Regions from separate parts of the Micromonospora sp. CNZ297 genome, predicted to be linked through region 3. Evidence: riboswitches for the same ligand, from Rfam matches in the RefSeq annotation. Region 3 holds a riboswitch; each other region holds the start of a gene.
What was found. A riboswitch is a leader RNA that binds a small molecule or an ion and turns the genes downstream of it on or off. The one in region 3 is predicted to bind cyclic di-AMP.
Positions count from the first base shown of each region.

Region 1 (6,197 bases), on a different contig from region 3:
GCTCGGTGAGGTCTCGTTCGCCTTCTACCTGGTGCACGTGCTCGTCATGGTCACAGTGCTGCGGCTGACCGGGCACTGGGGGACCGGGCTGCCCGGCTGGCGCGGCCCGGTCGCGGTGCTCGGCTTCCTGGTGGTCACGCTCGCGCTGGCCGCCGCGCTCCACCGCTGGGTGGAGACACCGATGATGCGCCTGCTCGGCCCGTCCCGCCGGGCCCGCGCGGCGTCGCGCGCACCGGCCGTGCCGGCTCCGCGCGAGCCCGCCGAGGCCGCCACCAGCCCGGCCGCCGACGGCGGCGCGAGGCCCGTCACCGGTCCGGCCGAGGACATCGAGTACGCCGGGCGGCGTCGCCCGGACTGACACGCGCACACGTCCGCCTGTCGATCCGCGACACGCCGTGCGGCGGTGCGTTCGTGGGGGATCGGCGGTAATTTGTACCCGTGCTTCCGATCGCGCTCACCTGCCCCGTGTGGTGGGTGGCGCGCTGGACCGCCCGGATGCTCGCCAGTCTCGCCGTGGTCGTCGCCTGTTCGTTCGGCGCCGCCACGCTGCCGGCCGGTGTCGCCGCTGCCGCCCCGGCTCCGGCGGTCGCCGCCTCGACGTACACGGTCACCGGCGCCTCGACCGCGACGCGGCCGGAGGCCGACCGCGTGGCCGAGCGGCAGGCCGCTCCCGCCGGGGTTCCGGCGCCCGCGCCCCGGGCGGCCGCCCCGGCCGTCGTGGAGCCGGTCCCGGCCGGACGGGCCGTCGCACCGGCCGGCCCGCGGGCACCGCCCGCCCGCTGACCCGCTCACGGGCCGCGCCCGTTCTCCGCACCCACCGCACGTCATCCCCGCACCCGCCCCGGCGGCTCTTCACCGGCCCGCCCCGGCGAGGTCGTGCGGGTCCTCCCGCCAGGTCCTTCCCGTGAGGTGCCGACCATGTCGCAGACCGCTCTGTACCACTTCCTCACCTCCGTGCCCGAGGCCGCCGCCATCTGGTCCTTCCTCCTGCTGCTCGCCTTGGGCCTGCTCGCCGCGCTCGTCGCCCGGCCCGAACGCAACCCCGCGCCGGAGACCGCACCCGAGCCGCCCGACGCCGACGCCGCCCGCCGCGACGACCTGATCCGGTACGCCGAGGAGGTGGCGGTTGCCGCCGCCGGGGCTGCCCAGACGGCCCGTCGCCGCCGGGAGCAGTGGCTGGCCGCGCAGGACGAGGCGGACCGGGCCTGGACCGCGTACGACGAGGCGGACGCCGCCGCCCGCCGCCTCGCCGGCGCCGCCGCGCTGGCCGCGCCGCGCACGCCACGAACCCCTGCGGAGTACGCGGCCCGGGAGCGCTGGCTGCGCCACGCCGCCATGACGGCGCACTGGCGGGGCGACCTCACCGCCCGTCAGCTCGCCGACGTGCTGGCGCGCCGCAACGGGTGGGATCCGCGCCGGCACCCGGCCGAGCAGGAGATCGTGCTGGCCCGCACCGTCAGGGACGGGCGCCGGGCCGGATGGGAGAGCGCCGCCGCGCGGGAGCGGGCGGCCTGGCGGGACGCGGAACTGGCCGCCGAGGCCGCCCGGACACTTGCCGCCGAGGCGTACGCGGCCACCGTGGCGCTGCGGCCCGCCCCGGCGTACCGGAGCGCGACGGCGAGCGCCCAGCCGGTGCCCGCGACGGTCCGTAACGCCCGCTGGCGCCCGGCCCGGGTCGGCTGAGACGGCTGTCTCGACCGAATCGTTACCCGGAACGTGGTGAGCCCGGTCACCCGGGCCGCCGAAACGGGCGCCGGGCGCAGAACGGGTCATCGAGGCGCGCAATTGCCGGCCGGGTGGTCGCCGTCTGTCCGCTTTCCGCCGCCGGGCGCCGTCGAAACTGCTTGTCCCATTGAGTGAAGTCAGTAACCGGGTGTTCCGAAATCCGTTACCACGGATCACGTTTACGCAGGTGGGAGCGCTTGGCAGGGGACATACCCACCGGTAGTGTCGGCGCGTCCGATGCGGTAATCGATCGCCGACGGCGACGCCGCACCGACCCGCCTAATCGTGTTCCACGAACCGGGGACCCATGAGCACCATCGGGGTGAATCCGCGAGCCACCGGCCCGCGGTAGGGCGTACTTCCCGCCCGAATCCGTCAGCTAACCCGGTCGGCGGCCACGGAAGGAGTACCCCGCGTGCCCACCCCTCGATCGTCCCCCCGCCTCCACGGCGAAGCGGTGCCCGCGCGCGCCTGACGCGCGACCGGCAACCGCCCCCTGGGCGCCCGGCATCACGGGCGTTCCCGATCCCCCGGCCATCCGGCCCCGCCAGCACGTGTGAGTTCCTCCGCGTGCCGGGCCGGCGTGTGCCGCTCACGCCCCGTGGAGGATTTCGTGAAGCACCACCTGAAGCGTCAGCTGCGACGGATCGTCACCGAACGCCCGTACCAGATCATCGCCGGATCGGCCGCCGCGCTCGTGCTGGCCGCCGGCGCCGGCACCGTCGCCACCGCCGGCGACGACGCCCCGGTCCAGGAGAACACCGCCGCGGTCGCCGACCTCGGCGCCGCCCGCCTCGGCGAGCAGCCCGCCAGCCGCAGCGAGGCCCGCATCGCCGTACCGCAGGCGTCGCCCAGCGCCTCCGCCTCGCCCAGCGCGTCGCCGAGCGCCTCCCCGTCGGCCAAGGTCACGGCCGACCCGGACACCACGCCCAAGGCCAAGCCGAAGCCGCCGTCGAGCAAGTCGCTCGACTACGACTACCAGGCCCAGATCAACTACTTCTACTGCGGCCCGGCCGCCGTGCGCAACGCGCTCAGCGCCGCCGGCGTCGAGCGCAGCCAGGACGCGCTCGCCGGCCCCCTCGGCACCACCGAGATGGGCACCAACTCGGCCGAGGACACCACTCGGGTGCTCAACCAGCAGGTCAAGGGCAACCCGTACCGGACCCGCATGATTCCCGGCTCGGCCACCCCGGCGCAGATGGACCGCCTCCAGGCCGACGTGGTCGAGGCGATCAGCAACGGCCGCGGGGTCGTCGCGAACGTCGCCGGTACGGCCACCGACACCAACGGCGGCTGGCACTCGTTCCCTGGTGGCCACTACGTCGCGGTGGTCGGCTACAAGGACGACGGCCGGACCGTACGGATCGCCGACTCGGCCGACCCGTCGCTGCCCTCGTACTGGATCACCACGATCGACCTGGCGCACTGGATCGCCAGCCGCGGCTACTCCGCCTGACCGTCCCGCACGCCCGAAGGCCGGCACCCCACCCGGGGTGCCGGCCTTCCCCGTCCCGCCCGGCCCTGGCGCGGCCCTGGCGCGGCCCTCACGCGGCCTTGGCGCGCGCCGATCTTGGACTTGTGGCGCCCAGTTTGTCCAGGCTCGCCCGCTATGGAAGGTGCCACAACTCCAAGATCGACGGTGAGGGGGGAGTGTGCGCGGCCGGAGCCAGGGCGAGGGGGCGCCAGGGGCGAGGGCGGCGCGGGGGCGAGGGCGGACCGGGGGCGGGGTGTGGGCGAGCCGGGGCGAGGGTGGGGCGGGTCGGCGGGTTCGGTCTCGCGTGTCCGGGGCGGGCGGTGGCAGACTGCGCCAATGGGCGATGCGACGGGGAAGCGGCACCTGATTCTCCTGCACGGCATGGGTGCCACAGGCGAGGTGTGGCTGCCCTGGGCGCCGCTGCTGGAACGCCGCTGGCCCGGCCGCTGGCTCGCCCCCGACCTGGCGGGTCACGGCTGGTCGCCGCCGCTCGACGGCTACTCGTTCGAGGCCCTGGCCCAGCGCGTGGTAGACGGGCTCGGCCCGGTCCGGCTCGGCCCCGAGGACCGGCTGGTGCTGCTCGGGCACTCGCTCGGCGGGGTGGTGGCGCTGGCGCTCACGGCCCGGCAGCGAGGGCTTCCGGTCGACGCGGTGGTCGGGCTCGGCATCAAGGCGGTCTGGTCCCCGGCCGAGCTGGCGAAGTCGGCGGAACTGGCCGCCCGGCCGGTCACCTGGTTCGCCACCCGTGACGAGGCGGCCCGCCGCTACCTGCGCGTGTCCGGGCTCGCCGGGCTGTTCGCCCCGGATCATCCGGTGGTGGAGGCGGGGCTGCGGCGGGAGGACGGCCGCTGGCGGCTCGCCATGGACCCGGCGGCGTTCGCGGTCGGGGAGCCCCGGCTGCCGGTGCTGCTGGCCGCCACCGATGTGCCGGTGCTGCTGGCCCGGGGCGAGCTGGACCCGATGGTGACCGACGCGCAGCTCAAGGAACTGGGCGTGCCGGTGGCCACGCTGCCCGGGCTGGGCCACAACGCGCACGTCGAGGACCCGGCGGCGGTGCTCGCCCTGCTCGACCCGTACCTCTGAGCGGGGGCGAGCCGGCCCGCGACGGGCCGGCTCGCGTTTCTAGCCGGCCGCGCGCGGCCCAGGGACCGCCCAGTCGGGTTCCAGCTCGCGGCGGGCGGCGGACAGGAACGCCTCGGCGTAGGCGTCGGCGGGGAAGTCGCCCAGGTAGCGGGTCCGCGCCGCCCAGCGCTGTGCCGCCTTCGGGTCGGCGTCCAGCAGGTCGGTGAGCACCTCGTCCACGTTGGACATGTCACGCCGCAGCACGTAGCCGGACGCCGCGAGCGGGAACCGCTCGACGAAGTGCTCGCCGTCGGCGCCGGTGTCGGTGACCGCGTACGGCTTGCCGGAGTAGAGCCAGTCGGAGATGACCCCTGACACGTCGGAGACCAGCGCGTCGGCGCGGTTGACGCACTCGGTGAGCGTCAGCTCGCGGGCCGCGGCGGCGCCCCACAGGTGCGGCCGGCCGGTCTTCGCCCGGTCCGCGGCGAGCAGTTCGGTGAGCCGGGCGAGCTGGCGGGCCGAGGCCGGGTTCTTGCCGGTGTACGGGTGGGCGCGCAGGATCACCGCGGCGCCCCTGTCGATCAACCGGCGGATCAGCGTCTCGGCCACCGGCAGCGAGCAGTAGTTCGCGTCGGCGTGGTGCCCGGTCCAGGTCGGGGTGTAGAGGACCGTGGGGTGCGCCGGCGAGGTGACCGGCTCCCGGCGTACCTCGATCGCCTCGACCTGGGGCCGGCCGACCACGACGAACTTGTCGGCGGGGATCTCCACGCCGGCGCGGGCGTACCTGTCGATCGCGGCCTGCCCGGCCACGAAGATCTTGTCGAAGATGGCCGAGACCGGGTTGGCGCTGGGGGCCTTGTCGCTGTCGCCGTGGTGCAGCTGCACGTGGGTGAGCTGGTTGAACCGGATCAGGTGGGCGTTCTTCGCGCCGTGGTTGACGTAGAACGCGACCCGCAGGCTGGGCACCAGCGCCTCGTCGAGCGCCTTCAGCGTGGGGCAGAGGACCACCGGCGCGCGGGTGGCGGCGGCCACCGCGGGCAGGAGCTCCGGCTCGCGCAGCACCACCACGAACGGGCGGCCGATCCGTTCCAGGTACGGCAGCCACATGGTGACCTGGTACTCCGAGCCGGGCGGGGCGGAGAAGTGCAGCACGAACTCGGGCTGGTGGCGGCGCAGCGCCCGGCCGACCGGTCCACCTCCGGCGGGCGGCCGGAACCGGCGCCGGGCGAGGTCCAGCGCGACCGCACCGCATCCGGCGCCGACGAGCAGCGCGGCGACCAGCGCCGTCCACGCGGGCAGCGTCAGGGCGGCGGCGAGCGCCACCACGGCGAGCAGCACCAGCAGCGCGTCGCCGAGCCGGGCGGCGACCACGGGTGTCCACGTGCGGACCGGCAGGTTCGCCGCCCGGATCTCCAGTGCGCCGGCCTGCCGCAGCGGGCCGACCAGCAGCACCAGGCCGAGCAGGACCAGCGCGGTGGTGGCGAGCGCCGGGTCGAAGCCGTCGTCGAGGCGACGGGCGTAGCCGACCAGGATGCCGGCGGCCACGAGCACCGTCTCGGCGAGCCCGTCGGCGGACGGCCGGACCCGGCGCTCCCAGGCGGTGGCGGCCAGCGCCGCGACCGCCAGGGCCAGGCCCCAGCCGGTGGCGCCGGTGAGCGCCACGACGAGGAAGGCCAGCACCGCCAGCCCGGTGGTCAGCCCCCGGGCGAGCAGCTTGCGGACCAGGTCACCACGCATCTGGTACGTCCCGTCGGGTTCAGGCGTCGGCGGACAGCTCGGACCGGTGCGGGCCCGGCTGGGCCGGTACGGCGGCCACCTGCTCGCCGGGGGACCGGCGCACGTCGACCACCTGGCCGGTCAGGTCGGAGATCAGCACGTCCAGGGACGCCTGCGCGACCGCCTCGGAGGAGAGCAGCGTGTGCTCCGGCTCCTCGCC
Region 1 covers NZ_VISU01000003.1:357,036-363,232, reverse strand. Annotated here, with positions in the region: gene FB454_RS07900 (acyltransferase family protein) at 1-358, shown strand, start outside; gene FB454_RS07895 (hypothetical protein) at 439-783, shown strand; gene FB454_RS07890 (hypothetical protein) at 919-1,683, shown strand; cyclic di-AMP (ydaO/yuaA leader) riboswitch at 1,992-2,134, shown strand; gene FB454_RS07885 (C39 family peptidase) at 2,327-3,181, shown strand; gene FB454_RS07880 (alpha/beta fold hydrolase) at 3,536-4,282, shown strand; gene FB454_RS07875 (CDP-glycerol glycerophosphotransferase family protein) at 4,322-5,998, opposite strand; gene FB454_RS07870 (bifunctional cytidylyltransferase/SDR family oxidoreductase) at 6,018-6,197, opposite strand, start outside.
Region 1: linked by a shared signal. The riboswitch ahead of FB454_RS07885 (C39 family peptidase) and the one ahead of FB454_RS30810 (coiled-coil domain-containing protein) in region 3 are both predicted to bind cyclic di-AMP.

Region 2 (6,197 bases), on a different contig from region 3:
TCGGCGAGAAGATCAACCTGGTCGGCTCCGGCCCGATCCGCAACATGTACAACCCGTCGGCGCTCGGCGACCCGAACTGCTACTCCAGCAGCATCCCGTCGACCGAGGTGCACGCCGCGGCCGGCCCGGGCAACCACTGGTTCTACCTGCTCGCCAACGGCAGCAGCCCGACCAACGGGCAGCCGTCCAGCTCGACCTGCAACGGCAGCAGCGTGACCGGCCTGGGCATCCAGAAGGCCATGAAGATCATGTACAACGGCATGCTGCTGAAGACCTCGTCCTCGTCGTACCTGAAGTACCGCACCTGGACGCTGCAGGCGGCGAAGAACCTCTACCCGGGCAGCTGCGCGGAGTTCAACACGGTCAAGGCGGCCTGGGACGCGGTGAGCGTGCCGGCCCAGTCCGGTGACCCGACCTGCGCCGGCGGCACCCCGACGCCCACCCCGAGCACCACGACCACCCCGCCGTCGGGCGGCTGCTCCGGCAACAAGCTCGCCAACCCGGGCTTCGAGTCCGGCAACGTGAGCTGGAGCGCCTCGTCCGGCGTCATCACCACCGCCAGCGGCCAGGCCGCGCACGGCGGCTCGTACAAGGCGTGGCTGGACGGGTACGGCTCGTCGCACACCGACACGCTCAGCCAGTCGGTGACGATCCCGGCCGGCTGCCGGGCGACGTTGAGCTTCTGGCTGCACATCGACAGCGCGGAGTCGACCACCAGCACCGCGTACGACAAGCTCACCGTCAAGGCGGGCAGCACCACGCTGGCCACCTACTCCAACCTGAACAAGGCCACCGGCTACGTGCAGCGGTCCTTCGACATCTCGTCGCTCGCAGGCACCACGGCGACCATCTCGTTCAGCGGCGTGGAGGACAGCTCGTTGCAGACGTCCTTCGTCGTCGACGACACCGCGGTCACCCTGAGCTGACCGTGGCGTGCGCGGCCGGTCGTCGTCCTCCCGGCGGCCGGCCGCCTCGCCGTGTCAGGCCCGGCGTCCCGCCGTGTCAGGCCCGGCGTCCCGCCGTGTCAGGCCCGGCGTCCCGCCGTGTCGGGCCGGCCGTTTCGCCGTGTCAGGCCCGGCGCGCGCCCTGGGACGCGGTGCCGCGGTCGCGGTGGATCCGCGCGGCCGCCTCGTGCATCGCGCGGCCGAACAGCTCGGCCTGGTCGCCCATGCTGCCGAGCCGGGCGGCGAGCGCGTCGGCGTCGGCCCGCGCCGACGCGCTGACCCGGGCGTCCAGCTCGGACAGCGCGGCGTTGGCGGCGGTGACGAAGTGTCCGCAGAGGACGTCGAGGGGCTCGCCGGCCAGCTCCGGGTCGATCGTCACGGAATCCAGCCGGCCACCCTGGACGGCGACCGCGCGGACCCGGCCGCCGGCGGCCGTGCCCTCGGCGCGCAGCAGGTCGCCGGGCTCGCCGTCGGCGTGCGCCGAGGCCCGGGAGCGCATCGCGGTGAGCGCCTGCTGCGTGCGGGTCAGCAGCTCGTCGATGCTCGCGGCCGCCGAGAACGGGTCGTTGGTCATATCCGCGCTTTCTTCACGTCTTAGCCGAGCATCGTGACACTAGCAACCGGCTCCGACGAATCGCGGTCACCGCCGTCGCGGACCGTCTCCCGGACGCCGGGAGCAGGCCGGACACCGTCGACGCGGCGTGTCGCGGACGGGGCGAACGCCCGGCCGGGGCGACCCGGCCGGGCGTTCTCGGACCGCTGTCAGCGCAGCCGCAGCCGCTGACCGGGGAAGATCAGGCCGGGGTCGTCGCCGACCACTGCGCGGTTGCGCTCGTGCAGGGCGCGCCAGCCGCCGTCGACGCGCTGCGTCACGGCGATCTCCGACAGCGTGTCCCCACGCCGGACCAGGTACGTCCCGGCGCCGGACGACGGCTGCGGCGCCACCGTCGTCGTGGCGCGCTCGGGCGCGGCCCTGCGGGTGGCCGCCCGCTCCGGCGCGGCCTTGCGCGTGGCGGCCCGCTTCGGGGCCGCCTTTGTGGTGGCCCGCTCGGACCGGGTCGCCGCGCTCGCCGAGCCGCCCTTCTTGCCGCAGACCGGCCACGCGCCGATGCCCTGGCCGCGCCGCACCTTCTCCGCGACGGCGATCTGCTCGGACCGGCTGGCCAGGTCTGCGCGCGCGGCGTACTTCTTGCCGCCGTAGCCGTTCCAGGTGGCGCGGGAGAACTGGAGCCCGCCGTAGTAGCCGTTACCGGTGTTGATCTTCCAGTTGCCGCCCGACTCGCAGCGCGCGACCGCGTCCCAGTTGACGCCCGCGCTGGCCGGAGCGGCCGGGCCGAACAGGGTCGCGGCGCCGACGGCGGCGCCGGCCAGGACCGCTCCGAGGGCGGTACGGCGGCTTCGGGCAGAGTATTCAGTTGCCATGTGGATTCCTCCACGCCGACGAGGTGAGCTGTCGGGTTCGGGCCGAGGAGCCCGGCCGCCGGTGGCGGCTTCACCCCGAGGTGACGATGCACCGTGGAACGTGTGGTTCCCCCGCTCCCGCGCGAGGTCCGGTTACCGGGGACGGCGGCGGGATTTGGCGTTTCCGGCCCGCGGTGTCCGCGTCTGCGAACGAAACCGACGCTAGGAGCGATTTGTGACAATCGTCCACTTCTTGTGACGCTCTTCACCCGGCCGGGCTACCGGCGGCGGCGCTACGGTGGCAGGGCCAGGCAAGATCACGGGAGGGCTTGACGGATGACCGATCACGGACACGAGCTGACCTTCGGCGGCTTCATCACCCCCGCCGCCGGGCAGCCCGACCAGGTCGTGGCGCTGGCCCGGCTGTGCGAGCAGGTCGGGCTGGACCTGGTCACGTTCCAGGACCATCCCTACCAGCCGGGCTTCCTGGACACCTGGACGCTGATGTCCTACGTGGCCGCGGCGACCGAACGCATCCGCCTGGCCGGAAACGTCCTCAACCTGCCGTTGCGCCAGCCGGTGGTACTGGCCCGCAGCGTCGCCAGCCTGGATCTGCTCACCGGCGGCCGGGTCGAGCTGGGACTCGGCGCGGGCGCGTTCTGGGACGCGATCGAGGCGGCGGGCGGGCGGCGCCTGTCCCCCGGCGCCGCCGTCGACGCCCTCGACGAGGCGATCCGGGTGATCCGCGAGGTCTGGGACACCGGCAGCCGCGGCATGATCCGTGTCGACGGCGAGCACTACCGGGTGGTCGGCGCCAAGCGCGGCCCGGCGCCCGCGCATCCGGTCGGCATCTGGGTCGGCGCCTACAAGCCGCGCATGCTGCGCCTGGTGGGCCGCGCCGCGGACGGCTGGCTGCCGTCCCTGTCGTACCTGCCCAAGGGCCCCGACGAGCTGCCCGCCCTGAACGCGCTCGTGGACGAGGGCGCCCGGGCCGCCGGGCGCGACCCGGCCGCGATCCGCCGCATGCTCAACGTGACCGGCACGTTCGCCCGCTCGTCGGCCGGTTTCCTGACCGGGCCGCCGGAGCAGTGGGTGGAGGAACTGGCCGGGCTCACCCTGGAGCACGGCATCACCACGTTCATCCTCGGCAGCGACGAGCCGCGCGCGATCCAGATCTTCGGCCAGGAGGTGGCCCCCGCGGTCCGGGAACTGGTCGCCGCCGAGCGCGCCACGCCCGCCGGCGGCGCCCGGGAGGCCGCCGACGAGCCGACCACCGCCGGCGGCCCGAGCACGCTCGGCGTCACCCCCACCCCCGACCCGGGGGTACGCCTGAGCGCGCGCCGCCCGTGGGACGAGTCCACCCGCCCGAGCGCCCCGCCGCCGCCGGCCGGACACGTCTACCCGGCCCGGGGACAGGCCGCCGGGCAGCACCTGGTGGACGTGCACGACCATCTGCGCCAGGAGCTGGCCCAGGTGCGCGACCTGCTGGAACAGGTCAAGCAGGGCTCGGTCTCGCCGGGCCGGGCGCGGGCCGCGCTCAACGAGATGACCATGCGGCAGAACAACTGGACGCTCGGGGCGTACTGCGCGGCCTACTGCACGATGGTCACCCAGCACCACGGGCTGGAGGACGCCTCGGTCTTCCCGCACCTGCGCCGCTCAGAGGCCGGGCTGGCCGCGGTGCTGGACCGCCTCGAGGAGGAGCACGTGGTGATCCACGGGGTGGTGGAGAGCGTCGACCGGGCGCTCGTGGAGCTGGTCCGGCGGCCCGGCGACTTCACGCAGCTCCAGGAGGCGGTGGACCTGCTCACCGACACGCTGCTGTCGCACCTGTCGTACGAGGAGCACCAGATCGTCGAGCCGCTGGCCCGGCACGGGTTCTTCCCCGGCCAGCTGTGAGGTAGCTGACTTCTGCTTTCTTAAGTCAGGGGGTACCGTCGACGCCATGACGGACCTCCTTGCGCAGCGTGACTCCTGGTCCACCGCCAACTGCTCGATCGCCCGGGCGCTGGAGGTGGTCGGCAACCGCACCACGCTGCTCCTGCTGCGGGAGGCGTCGTTCGGCACCCGCCGCTTCGACGACTTCGCCCGGCGGGTCGGCGTCAGCGAGCCGGTGGCCGCCGCACGCCTCAAGCAGCTCGTCGCCGACGGGCTGCTCGACCGGCGTCCCTACCGGGAGCCCGGGCAGCGCACCCGCGACGAGTACGTGCTCACTGCGAAGGGAAGCGACCTGATCCCGGTGCTCGTCGCGCTGCGGCAGTGGGGCGACACGTACGCCGCCGACGAGGCGGGCCCGGCGGTGCGGGTGGCCCACGAGGAGTGCGGCGCCGCGGTGCACGCCCGGCTGCGCTGCGGCGCGGGGCACGACGTACCCCCCGGCGAGCTGGCCGTCCTGCCCGGTCCGGGCCTGCTGTCCGCCTGACCCCTCCCTTCCCCACACCTCGGAGCGAGACATGAAGATCGCTGGAAGCACCGCCCTGGTCACCGGCGCCAACCGCGGCTTCGGCCGGCACCTGGCCGCCGAACTCGTCGCACGCGGCGCCACCGTCTGGGCCGGCGCCCGCAACCCGGACACCGTGGACCTGCCCGGAGTCACCCCGGTACGCCTCGACATCACCGACCCCGAGTCGGTGGCCGCCGCCGCGCAGCGGGCCGGGGACGTGACGCTGCTGGTCAACAGCGCCGGCGTGAGCACCGGCACCGACCTGCTCGACGGCGACCTCGCGCAGATCCGGCTGGAGATGGAGACGCACTACCTCGGCACGCTGTCGGTGGTACGGGCGTTCGCGCCGCAGATCGTGGCCAACGGCGGCGGCACGATCCTGAACGTGCTGTCGGCGCTGTCCTGGTTCACGTTCCCCGGCGTCGGCGCGTACGGCGCGGCGAAGGCCGCCGAGTGGTCGATGACGAACGCCCTGCGCCAGGAGCTGGCCGGCCGGGGCGTCCGCGTCGCGGGCCTGCACGTGGGCTACATGGACACCGAGATGGCCGCCGCCGTACCCGGCCCGAAGGCCCACCCGGCCGACGTCGCCCGGCTCGCCGCCGACGGCATCGAGTCCGACAGCTACGAGATCCTCGCCGACGACGTGGCGCGCCGGGTCCAGGCCGGACTGTCCGGCGGTGTGGCCGCGCTCTACCCCGCGCTCCCCTGAGCCGACCCGCCTCCAAGGTGGCGGCGCCACCTCGGCGAGCCGTTGCCGACCAACCGGCTGCCACGACAACCGCCTGAGGTCCCTCCAAACGGGACCAGCCTCCCCCACCCTGGGACACCCAAGCGCTCGTCCCCAGTCTGGGAGACCCACCGTGATCAACACCAGTTCGGCGAAATGGCGGGGTCAGAGCCCGTCCGATACCACCACTTCGGCGAGCTGGAGTGGATCACGCAACTGACCCGACACCCGCCCGACCATCGACTTCCGAGCGGAGTCGACACCGGCTCGGCGAGGTGGCGGTATCGGTGGCATGCCGATACCGCCACCTCGGCGGCATGGAGTCGATCACGCCGGCTCGCCGGGGCGGGTCGGGCGAACCGGGTCGGGGTGGGGCTACAGGCCGCGGGCCAGGCGGTCGGCGAGGATCCGGGTGAACCGGGCCGGGTCGGCCAGCTCGCCGCCCTCGGCCAGCAGCGCCATGCCGTACAGCAGCTCGGCGGTCTCGGTCAGCGCGGCCGTGTCGCCGCCCTCCCCGTGTGCCTTGCGCAGCCCGGTGACCAGCGGGTGGGCCGGGTTCAGCTCCAGGATCCGCTTGACCCGGGGCACCTCCTGGCCCATGGCCCGGTACATCTTCTCCAGCGTCGGCGTCATGTCGTGCGCGTCGCCCACCACGCAGGCCGGTGAGGTGGTCAGCCGGGTG
Region 2 covers NZ_VISU01000013.1:172,952-179,148, forward strand. Annotated here, with positions in the region: gene FB454_RS22485 (M4 family metallopeptidase) at 1-926, shown strand, start outside; gene FB454_RS22490 (YbaB/EbfC family nucleoid-associated protein) at 1,069-1,518, opposite strand; gene FB454_RS22495 (transglycosylase family protein) at 1,707-2,366, opposite strand; cyclic di-AMP (ydaO/yuaA leader) riboswitch at 2,365-2,523, opposite strand; gene FB454_RS22500 (LLM class flavin-dependent oxidoreductase) at 2,682-4,244, shown strand; gene FB454_RS22505 (winged helix-turn-helix transcriptional regulator) at 4,291-4,767, shown strand; gene FB454_RS22510 (SDR family oxidoreductase) at 4,799-5,497, shown strand; gene htpG (molecular chaperone HtpG) at 5,891-6,197, opposite strand, start outside.
Region 2: linked by a shared signal. The riboswitch ahead of FB454_RS22495 (transglycosylase family protein) and the one ahead of FB454_RS30810 (coiled-coil domain-containing protein) in region 3 are both predicted to bind cyclic di-AMP.

Region 3 (6,197 bases):
ATGGCCTGGGCCGCCCGTTCGGTCACGCCCACCTCGTCGGCCACGTCCCGCAGCCGGGCGGTGGGGTTGCGCGCGATCGCCAGCAGCACGTGGCCGTGGTTGGTGAGGAAGGTCCAGTTACGGCGGCTCCCGTCCTCAACTGGTGTGGTCGCCATGGTGGTCATGCTATGGCCACGTCCGCCACCTGCCGAATCGGCGCGGTCCGGGGCGGGGCGCCGACGGGAAAGTATGAAATGCGTATCACGAATCTTGACGTGCCCCCAGGTGCGTGTGACCGTGGGTCGCGAGGCCGTTCGGCCTGGTGGTTCCCCAGGTAGACGAGGTGAGGGACATGACGCCGAGCACCCCGGAGCAGGCACTGACCGAACTGCGTGCCGGTAATCACCGGTTCGTCACGGGCGTCCCGCAGCATCCGAATCAGGACGCCGGGCACCGGGCGGCTGTGGCCGACGGCCAGCACCCGTTCGCGGTGATCGTCGGCTGCTCCGACTCGCGGCTCGCCGCCGAGATCATCTTCGACCGCGGTCTCGGTGACCTCTTCGTGGTGCGTACCGCCGGGCACACCGCCGGGCCGGAGGTGCTCGGCAGCGTCGAGTACGCCGTCACCGTGCTGGGCACCCCGCTCGTGGTGGTGCTCGGGCACGACTCCTGCGGCGCGGTCCAGGCCGCCCGGGAGGGGGTCCGGACCGGCGCCGCCCCGGCCGGGCACCTGGGCGCTGTGGTGGACGCGGTCTCGCCGAGCCTGTTGCGCGCCGCCCGCCAGGGGGTCGAGGACCTCGACGGCATCGTCGACGTCCACATCGCGCAGACCGTGGAGACGCTGCTGGCCCGGTCCGCCGTGCTGGCCGAGCGGGTGGCCGCCGGGCGGTGCACGGTGGTGGGCATGTCGTACCGGCTCGCCGGTGGCGAGGTGCGGACCGTGGCGCAGGCCCCGGCCCCGCTGCCCGCCCCGGCCGCGCCCGCCGACCCGGCGCTGGCCGGCTGATACGCACGGACGACGAAGAAGGGGCCGCCCGAGGGCGGCCCCTTCTCGTGGTGTCCGGGTCAGAGCATCGACATGTGGACGTGGTCGGTGTGGTTCGAGGGTCCGCTGTACGAACTCCAGCCGGTGGCCGGGAACCAGATCTGCCGGTTCCAGATGACGTAGTAGATGCCCAGCCGGTCGGCGTTGCGGATGAGGAAGGCGGCCACCTCGTTGCCGTACCGGCGGGTGTCGTTGTTGTGCCAGGGCGCGAAGCCGCTGTTCTGGAGCGACCAGTCGCACGCCTTGCCCTTGGGGTGCTCCCACGGCCCGCCGGGCCGGTAGCAGCCCACGAAGCGCTTGAAGCCCGCGCGCCGGACCTCCTTGTACGCGTGCAGCGTGCGCGGCGTGACGCAGCCCGAGGTGGTCGGGTCGTCCTCGCTGCACGACTCCGCCTTCCACCCGCCGTCGGCGGTGCGGCCGGGGCCGATCTTGGCGACCGGTGAGGTGGCGGAGACCAGGCCGCCGGTGAAGCCGAGACCGCCGACGAGCTTCAGCGCGCGCTCGGCCTGCACCTTCTCGCGCTCCATCGCGTTCTTCTGCTTCTCCTGCTCGCGCACCTCGGCGTCGAGCGCGATCTTGGCCTGCTCGGCGCGGGTCTTGACCGCGTTGATGGCGGCCAGGCGCTGCGCGTTGAGGAGGTTCAGCTCGTCCAGGGCGTTGACCCGGCGGACGAACGAGTCGGGTGAGTTGCTCTCCAGCAGCATGGCCATCGCGCCCATCCGGCCGGTCCGGTAGGACTGGGCAGCGAGCTGGTTGACCTGCGGGCTGAGCGCTTCGAGCTCGGCCTGTGCCGTCTTCACCTCGGCCGCCAGCCGCCGCTGGCGGTCCTGGGACTTGGCGAGCTTCGCCTTGGCCTGGAGGAAGGCCCGGTTGGCGGCGTCGATCGCCTCGGTGATGAGCGGCGGTTCGCCGTCCTCCTCGTGTCCCGAGGGGTTGCCGGGGGCCGCCGCGGTGGGGGCCGCGGTCGCCGGGGTCGGCCCGGCCAGCACGGCCAGCGAGGCCAGCACGGCCACCACGGGTGTCAGCCAGCGGCGCAGGGGTGCCGTCACAGTGTTCCCTTCCGTCGGCCGCCGACCGGGTTAGCTGACGGGTTCGGGACGGAAGTGGCCCCTACCGCTGTCGCGGATTCACCCCATGTACCTGGTTCCCCGGTTCGCCCGCAGGCGATTGGGCGGCGGCACCGCTGGCGCCGGTGCGCGCCTTCGGCGGTGACCGGCAGCGAGGTTACCTGACAGCACTCCTGAGGATCTACGTCCGGAAGCCGACCAATAGCGAGATTTCGCCGTGGCGCACCGTGACCAGCGTCGCGTTTGAAATCGATGGTCACGCTGCGGAGTGTCACCATGCGGCCTCCGTACTCTTCCCGCCGCCCAGGGCCTCCAGCGCGTCGTCGCGTCCGGCCGGCGGCCGGGCCGCGGGTGGCGCCGGCTCCGCGCCGCGCGAGCGCCGCCCGGCGGTGGTCACGATCGCGGCCAGTCCGGTCGTCAGCGGTACGGCGGCGATCAGGCCGAGCGTCGCCACCGCGCTGCGGACGATCTCCTGGGCGAGGAACTCGCTGGTGAGGATCTCACTCACCGGGCGGGAGTCGGCAACCAGGAGGAGCAGCAGCGGCAGCGAGGCGCCCGCGTACGCCAGCACGATGGTGTTGACGGTGGATGCGATGTGGGCCCGGCCGACCCGGGTCGCCGCCCGGTAGAGCTGCCGCCGGGACAGTCCGGGGTTGGCGTGCGCCAGTTCGGTGACGGTGGCCGCCTGGGTGACTGTGACGTCGTCCAGCACGCCCAGCGAGCCGATGATGATGCCGGCCAGCAGCAGCCCGTGCAGGTCCACGTCGCCCTGGAACATGGACAGCGTGGTGGCGTCCTCGCTGCCGAAGCCGGTCAGGTGGGTGGCGGACGTGGCGAGCAGGCCGAGCACGCCGGTGACCACCAGGCTGCCGAGCGTGCCGAGCACCGCGACCGACGTCTGCGCGGTGATCCCGTGGGTCAGGTAGAGCACCACGAACATGATCAACGCGGCGCCCACGATCGCGACCAGCAGCGGCGGCTGGCCGGCGCCGATGCCCGGCAGCACGAAGCCGAGGAGGATGGCGAAGCTGGCCACCAGGCCGCCGAGCGCGGCGAGCCCGCGCCACCGGCCGAACGCCACGATCGCGGCGGCGAACAGCACCATCAGCCAGATCAGCGGCGTGCCGCGCTGGTGCTCGGCGATGTTGTAGGACTTCACCGCCGGGTCGGCCGGGTCGGTCAGCTCGACCAGGACGACCTCGTCTCCGACCGCGACCCGGGGTGCGCCCGGCCCGGCCGGGATCGGCGTCTCGACCTGCCGGCCCGCGTCCGGGCCCTGCTCGGCGGTGACCGTCACCGTGCCGCAGGGGCCACCCCCGCCCTCCGGGGCCTCCGGGGTCGGCGGGCAGGGCTCGGTGACCACCCGGGTCACGGTGCCGTGGTAGCGGGGGACGTCAGCGCCGCCGACCGGCTCCCGGTCCTGCCCGGGCCAGAGCACCAGCGCCGCGATCACTGTGAGCGCGAACAGCGGCACCACCACGGCGACGAGCAGCCGTCGTACGCCCGGCGGCGCGGCGGGTGCGGGGCGGGTGTGGTCGGCACCCATGGCGTCTCTCCCAACGGTCGCGGCGACGCCTGGTCCGCCGGACCGGTCTGGTCACCCGGCCGGCGCGGACGTGTCGACCACGTCCGGGTCGTCGCCCGGCCATGGTAGACAGCCCGGCCGGCCGCTCCCGGGCGGCGCGACCGGTGACGCGCCCCGCTCGGGTCAGGCCAGGCCCGCCCGGCGCCGCCGGTACTCGTCCTCGTCGATCTCGCCGCGGGCGTACCGCTCGTCCAGGATGCGCCGGGCCGTCGTCGGGCCCAGATACTGCGGGCCGGTCCACCGCACGGCCGCCCAGACGAGCCCCGCCAGCACCCCGAGCACCAGCAGGGACCAGATCCACATCCAGCCCATCATCGGGCTCTGCCACATCATCGGGCCGCCCTCCGTCCGTCGCCGCGGGTCCGCCGGTCCGGCCTGCCCGCCACTTCGACGGTACGTCCGCCCGGGCGCGTCGGCACGGGTCGATGTGCCCTGGTCCTGAGGGCCGGAGGTCCCCGCTCAGCCGCGCTTCATCAGGCGCCCGACGGCGGCCATCATCTCGGTCGCCATCTCGTCGGCCCGGCCCTCGGCGGCGCCCTCGTGCATGCAGTGCCGGGCGTGGCCGTCGAGCAGGCCCAGGCCGACCTTGTCCAGCGCCGCCTGGATGGCCGAGATCTGGGTCAGCACGTCGATGCAGTAACGGTCGTCCTCGACCATCTTCTCGATGCCACGGACCTGGCCCTCGATCCGGCGGAGCCGGGCGAGGAGTTGGTCCTTGCTGGCGGTGTAGCCCCGGGTCGGGCTGGACGGCGCGGTCATGAAACCGAGGATAGCGTACCCCTCGGGGGTATGCTAACGTTCGGGACGTACCCCTGGGGGGTATCAGATCGGAGGGCGAGATGGAGACCACCTACCAGGTGAACGGCATGACCTGCGGGCACTGCGTCAACTCGGTGAGCACCGAGCTGAGCGCACTTCCGGGCGTCACCGACGTCCAGGTCGACCTGGCCGGCGGCCGGGTCACCGTCACCAGTCAGAACCCGCTGGACGTGGACACGGTCCGCGCGGCGGTCGACGAGGCCGGTTACGACCTCGTCGGTGTGTGACGGGTCCGGCGGACCCGCGACAACCGAGGAGACACCATGAACACGGCGACGAAGCTCAGCGGCTTCGCGCTCGGCCTCGTGGCGGTGTTCGGCGCGGCGTACGGGATCGGCAACCTGACCGATCCCGTCGCCCCGGCCGCCGAGACCCGACACGACGACACCGACAGCGACCACGGGGCCGGCGACACCGGCCACGGTGACGAGAGCCAGGCGGGCGGCGCCTCCGCGCACCTGCCCGGCGGGCTGCTCGTCTCCGAGCGCGGCTACACGTTCCAGCCCGCCGGCGCCCCGGCCGGGCAGTTCGCCTTCCGGATCACCGGCCCGGACGGCGCGCCGGTCACCCGCTTCGAGGTGGCCCACGACAAGCGCATGCACCTGATCGTCGCCCGCCGGGACCTCTCCGGGTTCCGGCACGTCCATCCGGAGATGACCGGCGACGGCACCTGGCGGGTCGCCTCACCGCTCGGCGGCCCCGGCGTCTGGCGGGCGTTCGCCGACTTCACCCCCGAAGGCGGCGAGCCGCTGACCCTCGGCCTGGACGTCACGGTCCCCGGCGAGCTGACCGCCCGGCCGCTGCCGGCACCGGCGACCAGCACCACCGTCGACGGCTACACGGTCACCCTGACCGGCACGCCGGAGCCGGGCCGCACCAGCCGGCTCACGCTCTCCGTCAGCCGTGACGGGCGGCCGGTCACCGACCTCGCGCCCTACCTCGGCGCGTACGGGCACCTGGTGGCGCTGCGGCAGGGCGACCTGGCGTACCTGCACGTGCACCCGGAGGGCACGCCCGGCGACGGGCGCACACCGGCCGGGCCGGCGATCACGTTCGCCGCCGAGGTGCCCTCGGCCGGGGCGTACCGTCTCTACCTGGACTTCCGGCACGGCGACGCGGTGCACACCGCCGAGTTCACCGTCCTGGCCGGCGACCAGACCGCGCCGGTGCCCACCGCGCCGGCACCCACCACCGCACCGACCCCGGACGCCGGACACGGCACCCCGGGTCACGGGCACAGTTGAGCGCCGGAGGTGCCGCGATGACTGCCACGGGAAAGGCGCTGCCCACCGCGCCGAACCTGATCGAACTGGCGATCGGCGGGATGACCTGCGCGTCCTGCGCCGCCCGGATCGAGAAGAAGCTCAACCGGATGGACGGCGTCGAGGCGACGGTGAACTACGCCACCGAGAAGGCCACCGTCCGGTACGCCGACGACACCGCGCCGGCCGACCTGATCGCCACCGTCGAGAAGACCGGCTACACCGCTGTGGTGCCGCCGCCGCCCGAGCAGGCGGAGGCGGCAGCGGCCGGGGAGCCGGTGGACGAGCTGCGCACCGCGCGTACCCGGCTCTGGGTCTCCGCCGTGCTCACCTTGCCGGTGATCGTGCTCGCCATGGTTCCGGCCTGGCAGTTCGACTACTGGCAGTGGGCCTCGCTCACCCTGGCCGCCCCGGTGGTGGTCTGGGGCGGGCTGCCGTTC
Region 3 covers NZ_VISU01000028.1:40,232-46,428, forward strand. Annotated here, with positions in the region: gene FB454_RS30800 (helix-turn-helix transcriptional regulator) at 1-164, opposite strand, end outside; gene FB454_RS30805 (carbonic anhydrase) at 332-985, shown strand; gene FB454_RS30810 (coiled-coil domain-containing protein) at 1,045-2,073, opposite strand; cyclic di-AMP (ydaO/yuaA leader) riboswitch at 2,078-2,208, opposite strand; gene FB454_RS30815 (YibE/F family protein) at 2,363-3,637, opposite strand; gene FB454_RS30820 (SHOCT domain-containing protein) at 3,800-4,009, opposite strand; gene FB454_RS30825 (metal-sensitive transcriptional regulator) at 4,136-4,435, opposite strand; gene FB454_RS30830 (heavy-metal-associated domain-containing protein) at 4,516-4,722, shown strand; gene FB454_RS30835 (hypothetical protein) at 4,759-5,739, shown strand; gene FB454_RS30840 (heavy metal translocating P-type ATPase) at 5,757-6,197, shown strand, end outside.